Regions from separate parts of the Rossellomorea sp. NPDC077527 genome, predicted to be linked through region 3. Evidence: predicted binding sites of a transcription regulator. Region 3 holds the regulator's gene; each other region holds the start of a gene.
The links. Region 3 encodes Rex, which represses fermentation and respiration genes when NADH is low (regulators of the CRP and FNR family bind a similar motif). Its sites were predicted from a motif close to TTGTGAAATATTTCACAA; they were not measured.
Positions count from the first base shown of each region.

Region 1 (4,128 bases), on a different contig from region 3:
AGGGACTGAACGACTTTACTCGAAAGTTGCTGATTCTGACTCTGTGCGGTTTCAAGATTTTGATCATTCGTGACAATACCGATCGAGACGACGGCTTGATCCGGATCGACATAAAGTGTGTGCTCCCCGCTGACAGTTATGGTGCCATTCGTGTTAGTGGTACGATAGTATGGATAAGAGTACATGACGAACCCTACACACACGTAAAGGATTCAATTTTATCCAAATCGATACCGAAGTAAACCCAGGTGAATCCGATCCATCTCCATCCGGCAATGGAGCGGCGTCCCACATATACCGGGTAGAACCAGAATGAATCTCTTCTTAGCCATATATACGTGTAGCGGAATAAACATCTTCTGATGGCACCTGGATCTACTGCATACAAACTCGGTCCACCTTGCGTTCCTTGCATTGCCGTTTTTTGTGGTTGGAAGTTCGGAGGTGGGCCTGGTGGTTGGTTTTGTCCGCCTTGTCCGCCAGATGGTGGTGGTGAGCTTGGTGCACCTTGTCCTCCGCCTGGGAAACCGGGAATGCCAGGGAAGCCCCCGCCGGAACCTTGGCCACCTCCTGGGAAGCCAGGGAAGCCTCCACCGGATCCCTGTCCTCCACCGGGAAAACCGGGTAAGCCGGGGAATATTGATCTGTGATCGTACATAGAAGAACCTCCTCATAAAGAATTCTCTTTATCTTATGAGGAGGCGGGATGGGCGTGCGTGTCTGATTCATGATGTTAGGAGTGTGTGAATTACGATTCCAATGCTTTTTTCATGACGTTTTTCAATGTTTCCGCTGAATGGGTGAACTGAGCCATTTCTTCCTCGTTCAAGGGAAGTTCGACGACTTTTCGTATTCCCTCGCGATTGATGATGGCAGGGACACCAATGTAGATATCATCCTGATCATATTCTCCTTCGAGGAGTGCAGAAACGGTAAGGATGCTGTTTTCATTATTAAAGATGGCCTTTGTGATCCGGGCAAGCCCCATCGCGATGCCATAATAGGTTGCCCCTTTGCGCTCGATGATGTGATAGGCTGCGTCCCTTACATTCACAAAGATGTCATCGAGTTCTTTTTGGACACTGTCCTGCTTCCTGTCAATCAATTCGTTTAACTGGCTTGCGCCTATGGTTGTATGACTCCATACCGGGAATTCCGTGTCGCCGTGTTCTCCCATGATGTAGGCATGGATGTTTCGTGTATCTATGTCAAAATGCTCTCCCACTAAGTAGCGGAGTCTTGCGGTATCAAGAATCGTTCCGGAACCGATCACCCTTTCTTTCGGCAGGCCGGAGAATTTCCACGTCGCATACGTCAAGATATCGACTGGGTTTGTCGCCACGAGGAAGATTCCGTTGAAACCGCTCGCCATGACAGATTCTACGATGTTTTTGAATATCTTTATATTCTTCTCGACAAGGTCCAGACGTGTTTCACCTGGCTGCTGGTTAGCCCCGGCAGTGATGACAACTAAATCAGCGTCTTTGCAATCACTGTAATCCCCGGCTGAAATCTTCATTGGAGAAGCAAAAGCGAGGCCGTGATTCAAATCCCGTGCATCTCCGTCGGCCTTCTCTTTATTCAGATCAATCATTACGAGCTCATGGGCGATTCCTTGATTGAGAAGAGCGAAGGCATAACTGGAACCAACAAATCCTGTACCGATTAGTGCTACTTTGTTTGTGCATTTGATTGTCATTTGTCATCACCTATTCGTTAATAATTTTTTCCATCCTCCGGTTAAAACAGTCGGGGATATGAAGAGTACAATGAAGCTGCTGTCATATTGTGAAAAACTTCACAATATAATCATACCATGATTCCTAACAATATTCTATTCCTAAACGTATCATATCATATCTATTTGTGAATTAATTCACAAACTTGTCAAACTTAAAGGGACGGACCTTGATTCCTAGGACCTGGTCTTAGGAATCAAGGTCCGTCCCTCAAAAAAAGGGTTTTGGCTTGTGGGTGATGAATGTATAGAGGTAAAGATGAGTTGATGGAGGTGTGCGAACGATGAATGTTATGAGTGGGGCTTTTAATGTCCGTCCGTTAGAGGATAGGGATAAGTACACGATTTCGAGGTGGTTATCGGACCCCTCGGTTTTGGAGTTTTATGAAGGAAGGGATCGTTCTTTCACTCCTCAGATGGTGGAGGAGAAATTCTTTTCAGACAGGGGAGTAATGAGCTGTCTCGTAGAGTATGAAGGAAATGAAATCGGTTATCTTCAATATTATCAACTTGATGAGGAAACGATGATTCGATACGGCTATACGAATCTGGATGAAGTGATTTACGGCACAGATCAATTCATCGGTGAAACGGAGTATTGGAACAAAGGAGTCGGTACCCAGCTCATTCAAACTGTTGTGGAATATTTGCTTCAAAAGGAGGGGGTCCATCGCCTTGTGATGGATCCAATGACGTGGAACACAAGGGCTATCCGCTGCTATGAGAAATGTGGATACAGTAAGGCAAGAATACTTCGGGAGCATGAGCTTCATGAAGGGGAATACCATGATGCCTGGTTGATGGAGTTCATACCTGAGTAAATAGGAGAGGAAAAGATGAATACTCAAATAGAAGAAGCCATCCGCTTAAGAGAGACAGGGAAACACGAAGCCTCCATTGAATTATGGAAGGCATTGATCCGGCAGGAACCTGAAAATGGGTTTCTCCATTATCAATGTGCGTGGAGCCATGACGCTATGGGGATGGAAAATAGAGCCGTCCCTTATTATGAGGAAGCCATCCGGTTAGGTCTTGATGAAAGTGATTTGCAAGGGGCCTTTCTTGGGTTAGGAAGTACATATCGTACATTGGGAAACTATAAGGCTAGTAAAAGGGTATTGGAGACAGGAATAGGTCAATTCCCCGATAATCAAGCGTTGAAGGTGTTTTATTCCATGACCCTATACAATTTGAAGGAACACAGTCGAGCGATGGAACTCCTCCTGACGTGTATTGGTGAAACGTCAGAAGATATCAACATCGCACCTTATAAGAAGGCGATTTTATTTTATTCCGATCGTTTGAATAAGGTGTGGAAGTAGGAGCAGCAATGATTAAGGAGTGATAAATATGGCAGTAACCAATCTGTATATGGTCAGACATGCCCACTCGGTGTATTCGCCGGAAGAGTTAACAAGGCCCCTTTCTGAAATAGGGAAAAAGGATGCTCTCCATGTTACCGAACGGTTAAAGAATGAAAAAATCGACGTGGTTTGTGCCAGTCCCTATAAAAGAGCTGTAGAGACCGTTGAAGGAATAGCGCTTCACATCGGGCAGGAGATCAGGATCATTGAAGAGATGAGGGAACGGACATTATCCGGCTCTCCCGTTGATAATTTTGAAGAAGCCATTTCATTGGTATGGGCTGATCCTGAGTTTTCACTAGAGGGGGGAGAGTCGAATCTTACCGCTCAAAAAAGAGGCGTACAAGGGATAATGGATATAGTGGAAGAATATAATGGGAAAAACGTGGCGATTGGCACACATGGCAATATTATGGTACTGATCATGAACCACTTTGATGAAACCTACGATGTTGACTTCTGGAAAGAACTTGAGATGCCCGATATTTATTGTCTGACCTTTGAGGATGCAAACCTAAAGGATGTATCGAGAATATGGACACAGCCCGTGTAAAAAAAGACCGTTCACTGTGAACGGTCTTTCAAGTATATCCATTTATATTAATGAGGCAGGAATGCCAGTTGGTAGAAGAAAAGGACGGCAAAGATATACACAAGTGGATGTACCTGTCTCCATTTTCCTTTTACCACTTTAAGTAATGGATAGGAAATGAACCCTAAAGCAATTCCTGTTGCGATGCTTGATGTTAATGGCATACTCAGGATGATCAGGAAAGCAGGGAACGCTTCATCTAGTTCATCCCATTTAATTTGGGCGATGCTTCCCATCATCAAACTACCGACAATGATGAGGGCTGGAGCCGTAATGGCTGATATTCCCGACACTGCACTGACGAGTGGTCCGAAGAAGGCTGAAGCGATAAATAGAATCGATACCGTCAAAGTCGTCAATCCCGTTCTTCCACCGGCAGATACGCCAGCTGAAGATTCAATGTATGCAGATGTCGGGCTTGTACCGAACATTGC
Region 1 covers NZ_JBITVL010000003.1:833,254-837,381, reverse strand. Annotated here, with positions in the region: gene ACIGG7_RS14120 (SIMPL domain-containing protein) at 1-185, opposite strand, end outside; gene ACIGG7_RS14115 (hypothetical protein) at 194-658, opposite strand; gene ACIGG7_RS14110 (L-lactate dehydrogenase) at 749-1,699, opposite strand; gene ACIGG7_RS14105 (GNAT family N-acetyltransferase) at 2,023-2,559, shown strand; gene ACIGG7_RS14100 (tetratricopeptide repeat protein) at 2,575-3,060, shown strand; gene ACIGG7_RS14095 (histidine phosphatase family protein) at 3,089-3,655, shown strand; gene ACIGG7_RS14090 (NCS2 family permease) at 3,703-4,128, opposite strand, start outside.
Region 1: a site for Rex is predicted at 1,787-1,804, ahead of ACIGG7_RS14110 (L-lactate dehydrogenase). Genes of this name have one in related genera too.

Region 2 (4,128 bases), on a different contig from region 3:
ATTTTCCAGTTTTCCAAGGCCATAGGTGTTCTCTCAGCTGTTTCTGCTTGCTCTCCGACAGGGAATTCTTCTTCCCCTTTAGGTGAGAAAAAGGCCAGGTTGATAAAGATATAAAGGACTAAAATGATGCCTATGAAGAGAATGGTTCCCCCGACGGCCTGTGCGATTTGATAAGGAATCCAGTCAAGTGCCTGAGGTGCATCTCCGTAAGTGGAATAAGAAGACCTCCTAGGTGCACCGAGTAATCCAACCGCGTGCATGGCACCAGACATGATGCTCATTCCGACAGCCCATACAATCGCTTGGACGATGGCCAGTTTGTTCATCGCTTTCGTTAAAACACGCCCAGTTAAGTGAGGAACCAGCCAATAAGCAATGCCAAAGAACGTTAAGACGACAGATGTTGCCAGAGTTAAGTGAAAGTGTCCGGTTACCCAAATCGTGTTATGAACAACCTGATTCATTTGATTGGAAGCATTGATCAAGCCGCCGGCTCCAGCAGGAATGAATGCAACCATTCCAATGAAAGGAACCGTAAAACGGGCATCTCCCCATGGGAGTTTCTTGAACCATCCGAACAAACCAGTCGCTCCCTTGGATCGTCCATACATTTCAAATGTTGCAAACAATGAGAATGCTGTCATTAGGGAGGGAATGACTACCATAAACGTCAAAATTACCTGCAAGAACTTCCAGTATGCATCAATTCCCGGTTCTACTAATTGATGATGGAATCCGACTGGAATCGAGAAGAGAAGGAACAGAATAAAGGATAGTCGTGCCAATGAATCTGAAAAGATTTTTCCGCCGATGACTTTTGGAATGATGACGTACCATGCCATATAAGCAGGCAGCAACCAAAAATACACAAGAGGGTGACCGAAATACCAGAATAATGTTCGACTGACAAGCACATCGACCCTATCTACCAAACCAAGTGACCAAGGCAGAAGTTGGAATAGAACAGTTCCTGCAACCCCAATGGTGGCAACAATCCATAAGACAGTATTGATGATGGCCATGAAGGTTAACAAAGGACTCGGTTGCCCAGGATGTTCTTTCCTCCAGCTCACGTATTTCATGATCATCCCTGCTCCGCCAAGCCAGCTTCCAACCACTACAAAGGTTAATCCTAAGTAGAAGATCCAATGTGCTTGCAATGGAGCATAAAATGTATAAAGGACGGTTGCTTCATTTAATAGAATCATAACGGCAGCCATGATTGTACCGATAAGCATGACCCAGAAACCTAACCACCCCATCAAACGGGATTTACCGGAATAGGTCCCTGACGTCCGGGAAATGGCGGCATGCTGGAATCCAAGGATAAAGAAAGTTGTGAGTACTAATCCGAGTAACACTCCGTGAACCGTCAACACTTGATAATACCCAATACCTGCAGGCAACGTGAATCTGCCTGATCGGACCAAAACTTGTAACAGACCTGCCAATCCACCAAGTGCGAGAGCAGCAAATCCAACATAAATATGAGCCATTGCCAGAGTGGCATCTCTTTTATCGATTCTCACAAATGTTTTCATTTAGTCCACCACCTTTATCATAGATTTCATCGTGTGATGTCCGACACCACAATATTCATTGCAGACAATGAGGAACTCGCCCGCTTGATCAAGAGTTGTCGTGTATTCACTCACGAATCCTGGTTCAAGCATCATGTTGATATTGGTTCCTGCCACTTCAAATCCGTGAACGACGTCCTTGGTGGTGGCGATGATTTTAAGTGTAGAACCCTTGGGGATTTCGACTTCACCAGGAGTATAAAGAAAAGCAGAAGCAACGAACACCAACTCATAATCCCATGCCTTTCCTTCCACTTTTTTTAATCCGGGTTTATTGAATGGAGCGATTTGGTCCACCTGCTCCGGATTGACATAAGCCTTCGCACTTGGAGGCTGATGCCCCTGATGAAAAGCAGAAATTCCTAAAATGATTAAAAAAATAATAAGAGACCCTGTACCCAACGTTAACCACCATTTCTCATAGCGATGCATGTGCATATAAATCACTCCTTAAATTAAAAACGATTCAGAAATAGAAAGAATACCCCAAGCCATGTAAGGACTAAAAAGCCTCCCAGAACTAAAACGGAAGTAAATGTACCTTTTAATGAATTGGAATCCTTTAATTTCACTTCAGTTTTTTGACGTAATTCCGGTTTTCCCATTCCACTCATTCCTTTCATGAAGCGAAGACTGATTTGATACCTTTATCATAAGGGAGTACATCTCGTCTAATCTGTGATAAATGTCACACTTGGTGGGGAGATTTGTGAAGAAAATGTGAAGAGATTGGAAATTGGGCCATTGTGCGTGTTCATTTGAAGGGAGGCGATGCATAAAGTGTAGGAATGACCATGGAGGGAGAGAATCAGATGGAAAAATATTATTGTAGACAGTGTTGCCAGATCTTTTCAGAAAAAATGATTTGTCCTCAATGTCATCTGCCGGTAGAAGCAAAAATACACATTCAGGTACACCACCAGCAAGGGAAAAAAGATCATCGGTGAGACTTTGGAAGGCGGCATGTGCTAATATAAAGAAGATTCAAATAAAAAGAAAGGCGGTGGGGGGATGTTTGTTCCTTCATTTTCATTAAAAGATAAATTGGCTGTTGTCACTGGAGCGGGCCGCGGAATTGGACAGGCATTGAGTATCGGGTTAGCCGAAGCAGGATCTGACGTGATCTTATTATCCAGGACAAGAGTTGATTTAGAAGAAACGGCTGTTGAAATCGAGAAACTAGGAAGGAAAGCCCATATCCTCCCGACAGATGTAACATCACGTGAGGATATTAAAAAAGTGATAGCCTACATAGAAAACCATGATTTGACCATTGATATTCTAATCAATAACGCAGGGATGAATATTCGTTCGAGTGCCTTGGAGGTAACCGATGACGAATGGGAAAAAATCATGGACACGAATTTAAAATCCGCTTTCATGATGAGCCAGGAAGTGGGAAAACATATGCAAGGAAGGAAGCAGGGGAAAATCATCAATATTGCTTCGGTCGCAGGTCATGTCGCTCTCAGGACCGGTGTGGTTTATGCTTCCACAAAAGCAGCGATGATCCAAATGACGAAAGTATTAGCAATGGAATGGGGGCAATACAATATTAATGTCAATAGCATCGGCCCCTGGTATTTCAAAACACCCTTAACCAAAGAACTTCTTCAAAATGAAGAGTATGTAAACGATATCCTGAACGTCACGCCATTAAAAAGGATCGGTGAACTGAAAGAATTGGTTGGGCCTGCAGTGTTCCTCGCATCGGACGCTTCAAATTATGTTACCGGCCAAACTCTATTCGTAGATGGTGGCATGACAATTCATGGGTTTTGAATCTTACATGACAAAAGGCTAACCTACGTCCAGGTTAGCCTTTTGTTTGAACAATCTCTATTCCATCATCAAAACGACTAGGAAATCCCCCACATTTTCAATGGTAAGGGGTAGTTTTAATGCTTTGTCAAACCCATACATCTTGGATTGACCGACAATAACGGTAGGGGGGGTGATGTCCAGTGAGTGTCCGGCATGTGCAAGGAGTGTAGCAAGATTTCCTGCAATCATATTTCCGAGTTCCCCCGCAAAAGATTCAAGCATTTCACCTTCCAGCGGCATTCCAAACATAGATGCTCCCAAACCTTGAAAGCTCTCCTCTTCTCCATCGATGATCATTCTTCCTCTGACATCACCAGTGAAGCCGATGAGTACACCGATTTTATGTTGGCTGAACGGCTCGGTCAGCAATGACGGCTTTAAAACGTCAATGTTTAAAGGAATGACCCCCTTAATCGCTTCAACCGAACTATTGAGTATATCTGTGACACTTTTCGTTAAAATCATGTCGTTTCCTCCAGTATTTTGTCACTATAATCATACCATATCACCCAGGAATAAAGGATGGTATTTTAACAATTGTTTCATACTAAAGAACTATTTTCCTGCATGTGAATAAATAAAGCATGACACAATATACATGTTTTAAATGCTTTTGGTAAAGCTATCCTTACATGGAAGTGTAAGGAGTGAACATGAATGCCGAAAATACTCTCAGTCGAAACTGAAATTCCGCCTGTGAAAATCACGCAAAACGATGCAGCAG
Region 2 covers NZ_JBITVL010000009.1:30,848-34,975, reverse strand. Annotated here, with positions in the region: gene ACIGG7_RS21535 (b(o/a)3-type cytochrome-c oxidase subunit 1) at 1-1,541, opposite strand, end outside; gene ACIGG7_RS21530 (cytochrome c oxidase subunit II) at 1,542-2,018, opposite strand; gene ACIGG7_RS21525 (SDR family NAD(P)-dependent oxidoreductase) at 2,592-3,362, shown strand; gene ACIGG7_RS21520 (chemotaxis protein CheX) at 3,420-3,869, opposite strand; gene ACIGG7_RS21515 (type III polyketide synthase) at 4,062-4,128, shown strand, end outside.
Region 2: a site for Rex is predicted at 2,257-2,274, ahead of ACIGG7_RS21530 (cytochrome c oxidase subunit II). Genes of this name have one in related genera too.

Region 3 (4,128 bases):
TCCTATGCTCCTCTTTCCCCATATATTCCAGGATGAATAAAACCCTTAGATTTGAACAGTTCCGCTTTTCTTAGTAGAATTGTACAGGAGTAAAGCTGGTCGTTATCTTACAGGAGCTAAAGGAGATCAAACGTTGAAAAAACATTTCGGATTTATTTTAATTGCCTATATCGTCATGCAGCTTTCAAGCATTGTCGGGGTACCCCTTTTATATAAAATTGGTGTCGATATCCTAGGGAAACCGGAAAATGTAGTCAAAAGTGTGGTTCCAGGTTATTGGCTCGTCATCAGCTTTACGCTGACTCTTCTCGTTGTCTGGAGCATTCTTAGGAAAAGTGAGACTAGTACTCGGCTTGAACGCAGCGCTCCCATAGGAACTGGCCGTTCCATCATATGGGCGGTGCTCGGGATCTTCATGGCCTTCTTTGCCCAAACGATTGCAATCCGAGTCGAGTATGCCCTGGGGATCCAGATGGGTTCTGAAAACACCCAGATGATTATCGGTATTATTGAAAAGGTTCCATTATCTATGATAGTTGCGGCCATAATCGGCCCAATTTTGGAAGAGATCGTATTCAGGAAGATCATTTTTGGCGTGCTTTACGAGAAGATGCATTTCTTCTTTGCCGCCCTTATCAGCTCGGTCATTTTCGCTCTAGCCCATTTCGAGCCGGAGCATGTGATCCTTTATTCCGCGATGGGCTTCACCTTCGCCTTCCTTTATGTAAAAACGAAGCGGATCCTGGTGCCAATATTTGCCCACGTTGCCATGAATACAACGGTCGTTCTAATGCAATCTATCTATAAGGACGAAATCGAGAAAATGATGAACGAAGCTGAAAAAATACAAGGATTTATTGGAGGATTATTTCTATGAGGAGATCACCATTATTCTCAGGAGTGATCTATCTCCTTCTCGGTGTGCTCTTCACATACTTCGCTGTACAAAACGTACAGAATGATGAAGGTTGGGGATTTTTCACGTACATGCTCATCTTTCTTGCGACCCTGGACTTCGGTTCCGGGCTACGGATGATCATGTTGCATTTCAAGATCAAAAAACAAATAAAGAACAAAAAATAAGGATTGATCATTTGATCAATCCTTATTTATATTCTCGAACTGTTCCATTTCAAGCTTCTGCTCTGCTTCTAACACCTTTTTGTAGCCGATTTTGGATATCCAAATACTGATTTCATATAATATGAATAATGGCAGAGTCACCATTAAATGAGATACAATATCCGGGGGCGTGATAAGCGCTGCGATAACCAATAAGATAAAGTATGCGGCTTTTCTCATTTTCCCCATCATCATCGGCGTTACAATCCCTAACCGTGTAAGAAATAACATGGCTACAGGTAACTGAAACAGAAAACCAAAAGGAATGGTGATTTGGAACAAGAAATGAAAGTATTCATTGATCCCAATCACTTGCTCTATATTTAAATTCGTTGATAAACCCATCATGAATTTCACGATATATGGAAACAAAATAAAATAAGAAAATGACAATCCACCTAGGAAAAGTAATAAGGACACGGGAATATAACTAAGTGTCACTTTTCTTTCCCGTTCATATAAACCTGGACTGACAAAAGACCAGACCTGGAACAAAATGATGGGAGATGTCATGATCAAAGCGATGAACATGATCATTTCCATATAGATCTTCAGAGGATCTGTGATACGAAAGGCATTCATCGTTAACTCTTTCGCTTCATCGGCATGCTGTAAGTATCTGATTAGCGGCTCTGCAAGAAAAAAGCTTACAACAACGGCTAACAAGAAGAAAACGACTACAAACATGAGTCGTTTCTGCAATTCTCCTATATGTTCATAAACTGTCATGTCTCTTTGACTCATGGCGTTCATCCTACTCTACTTAGCACTATTATTTTTTTCGTCTTCATCATCTGCTAAGCCTTTTGTTGCATTTTTAAATTCACGCAGTGTATTTCCTGCTGCCTTTCCTAATTCCGGTAATTTCTTAGGACCGAAAATAAGTAATGCAACGACTGCAATTAATACGAGGCTACCTGGACCTGGCATAATGAGACACCTCCTCTTTTACCATTCTATCATAACGTACATTTGAAAGATTTTCTATTCTGTTATGATTCCATCTTGTGACATTTCCGTGTCATCCTCAGAGTAATGCTTTAAGAAGTATACGAGTGACTGTAGTTCAACCGCTAAATCGATATGGTGGACGCGGATATGGTCTGGTACGGTCAATCTCGCTGGGGTGAAATTCAAGATCCCCTTTATATTGGAAGAAACCAACCGATCTGTGATGTTCTGAGCAGAAGATGCCGGAACTGTCAGGATCGCTACTTCAATATCATGCCCTAGAAGCTTCTCTTCTAAATCATCCAAATGAAAAACAGGGACATCGCTGATTTGCGTGCCGACCTTTTTTTCATCGACTTCAAATGCCATTTCAATCTTTGTATTATTATTCTTGATGAAATTATAATGAAGAAACGCCGTTCCAAGGTTCCCCACCCCGATCAGCACTACCTTCGTAAGGGCATCCTGATCCAGTGTCTTGCGGAAGAAGGAGAGGAGATAATTGACATTATAGCCGTATCCCTTCTTTCCCAATGCTCCAAAATAAGAAAAATCTCTGCGGATGGTAGCAGAATCGACCTTCACCGCTTCACTTAATTCCTTCGATGAAACCCTTTGCTTACCAGATGAATACAGATTTTTAATAAAGCGATAGTATAACGGAAGGCGCTTGGCCGTTGCCTGTGGAATTTTCGTTGTATCCTGGTTCATATTGTATTCCCCCACATCTTTTCAAGCCCTCTGATACCGCTTCCAAAAAAGCGGGCATACAGAATTTATAAACTCTCCTATCATCATACACTATATTTTATCCCAAGTGTATGATGATTAATAGTCGAATGATTGCCGTTCCCCTCTCAAATACGGTACACTAGCACTATGAAATAGAGGTGAAACGTCATGATTCTTCTACAAGTGAATCAACTAACCAAAAACTTTGGTGCAGATAATATCCTATCAAATATTAAACTTGAAATACAGACCCGAGATCGTGTTGCCCTCGTTGGCCGTAATGGAGCGGGCAAATCGACTCTTCTTAAAATTATTGCAGGTCATCTTTCCTATGATGCCGGTGAAATCACAAAGCCAAAAGGTGTCTCCATCGGGTACCTTGCGCAGAATACTGGCTTGGAGTCTGATCTGTCCATTTGGGCCGAGATGCTCACCGTCTTCGCAGAGTTACAGCAACAGGAGAAAACATTACGCTCATTGGAGCAGCAGATGGCCGACCCTTCCGTTTATGAACAAGAAGATTTCTATCAAAGAGTATTGAAAGAATATGATGAACTTCAAATACGCTTCAAGGACTCCGGTGGATATCAGTATGAAGCGGATATCCGATCCGTCCTTCACGGATTGAATTTCGCCGATTTCGATTACGGCACTAAGATATCCACATTGAGCGGTGGGCAGAAAACCCGTCTCGCTCTCGGTAAACTTCTTCTCACCAAGCCCGATATCCTCATCCTTGATGAGCCGACCAACCATTTGGATATCGACACGTTATCATGGCTTGAGACCTATCTTCAAAGCTATGAAGGGGCCGTCCTGATTGTATCCCATGACCGCTATTTCTTAGACAGCGTCGTCAACCAGGTGTATGAGATTTCACGGAACAGGAGCAAGAAATATCTGGGCAATTACAGTAGGTACCTTGAACAGAAAGCAGAAGACTATGAAAAGGATCTCAAAATGTTCGAGCGTCAACAACAGGAAGTCGCCAAGCTCGAAGACTTCATTCAACGGAATATCGCTCGTGCCTCCACTACCAAGATGGCTCAAAGCCGTCGAAAAAAGTTAGAACGTATGGATAGGATGGACAAGCCACTCGGAGATGAGAAATCTGCCAACTTCGCGTTCCAGATCGAACGTCCAAGTGGAAACGACGTCCTGCATGTCCAGGATCTTACCATTGGATATGGTAGGGACGAGAAAATTTCTTCTCATATTGATTTCTCTGTCAAAAAAGGGGACAGCATCGCGCTCGTCGGCCCGAACGGAATCGGGAAATCGACGCTTTTAAAAACATTGGTGAATAAACTCCAGCCACTGAAT
Region 3 covers NZ_JBITVL010000011.1:4,350-8,477, reverse strand. Annotated here, with positions in the region: gene ACIGG7_RS22345 (CPBP family intramembrane glutamic endopeptidase) at 134-877, shown strand; gene ACIGG7_RS22340 (YdiK family protein) at 874-1,083, shown strand; gene tatC (twin-arginine translocase subunit TatC) at 1,099-1,866, opposite strand; gene ACIGG7_RS22330 (twin-arginine translocase TatA/TatE family subunit) at 1,882-2,052, opposite strand; gene ACIGG7_RS22325 (redox-sensing transcriptional repressor Rex) at 2,107-2,784, opposite strand; gene ACIGG7_RS22320 (ABC-F family ATP-binding cassette domain-containing protein) at 2,974-4,128, shown strand, end outside.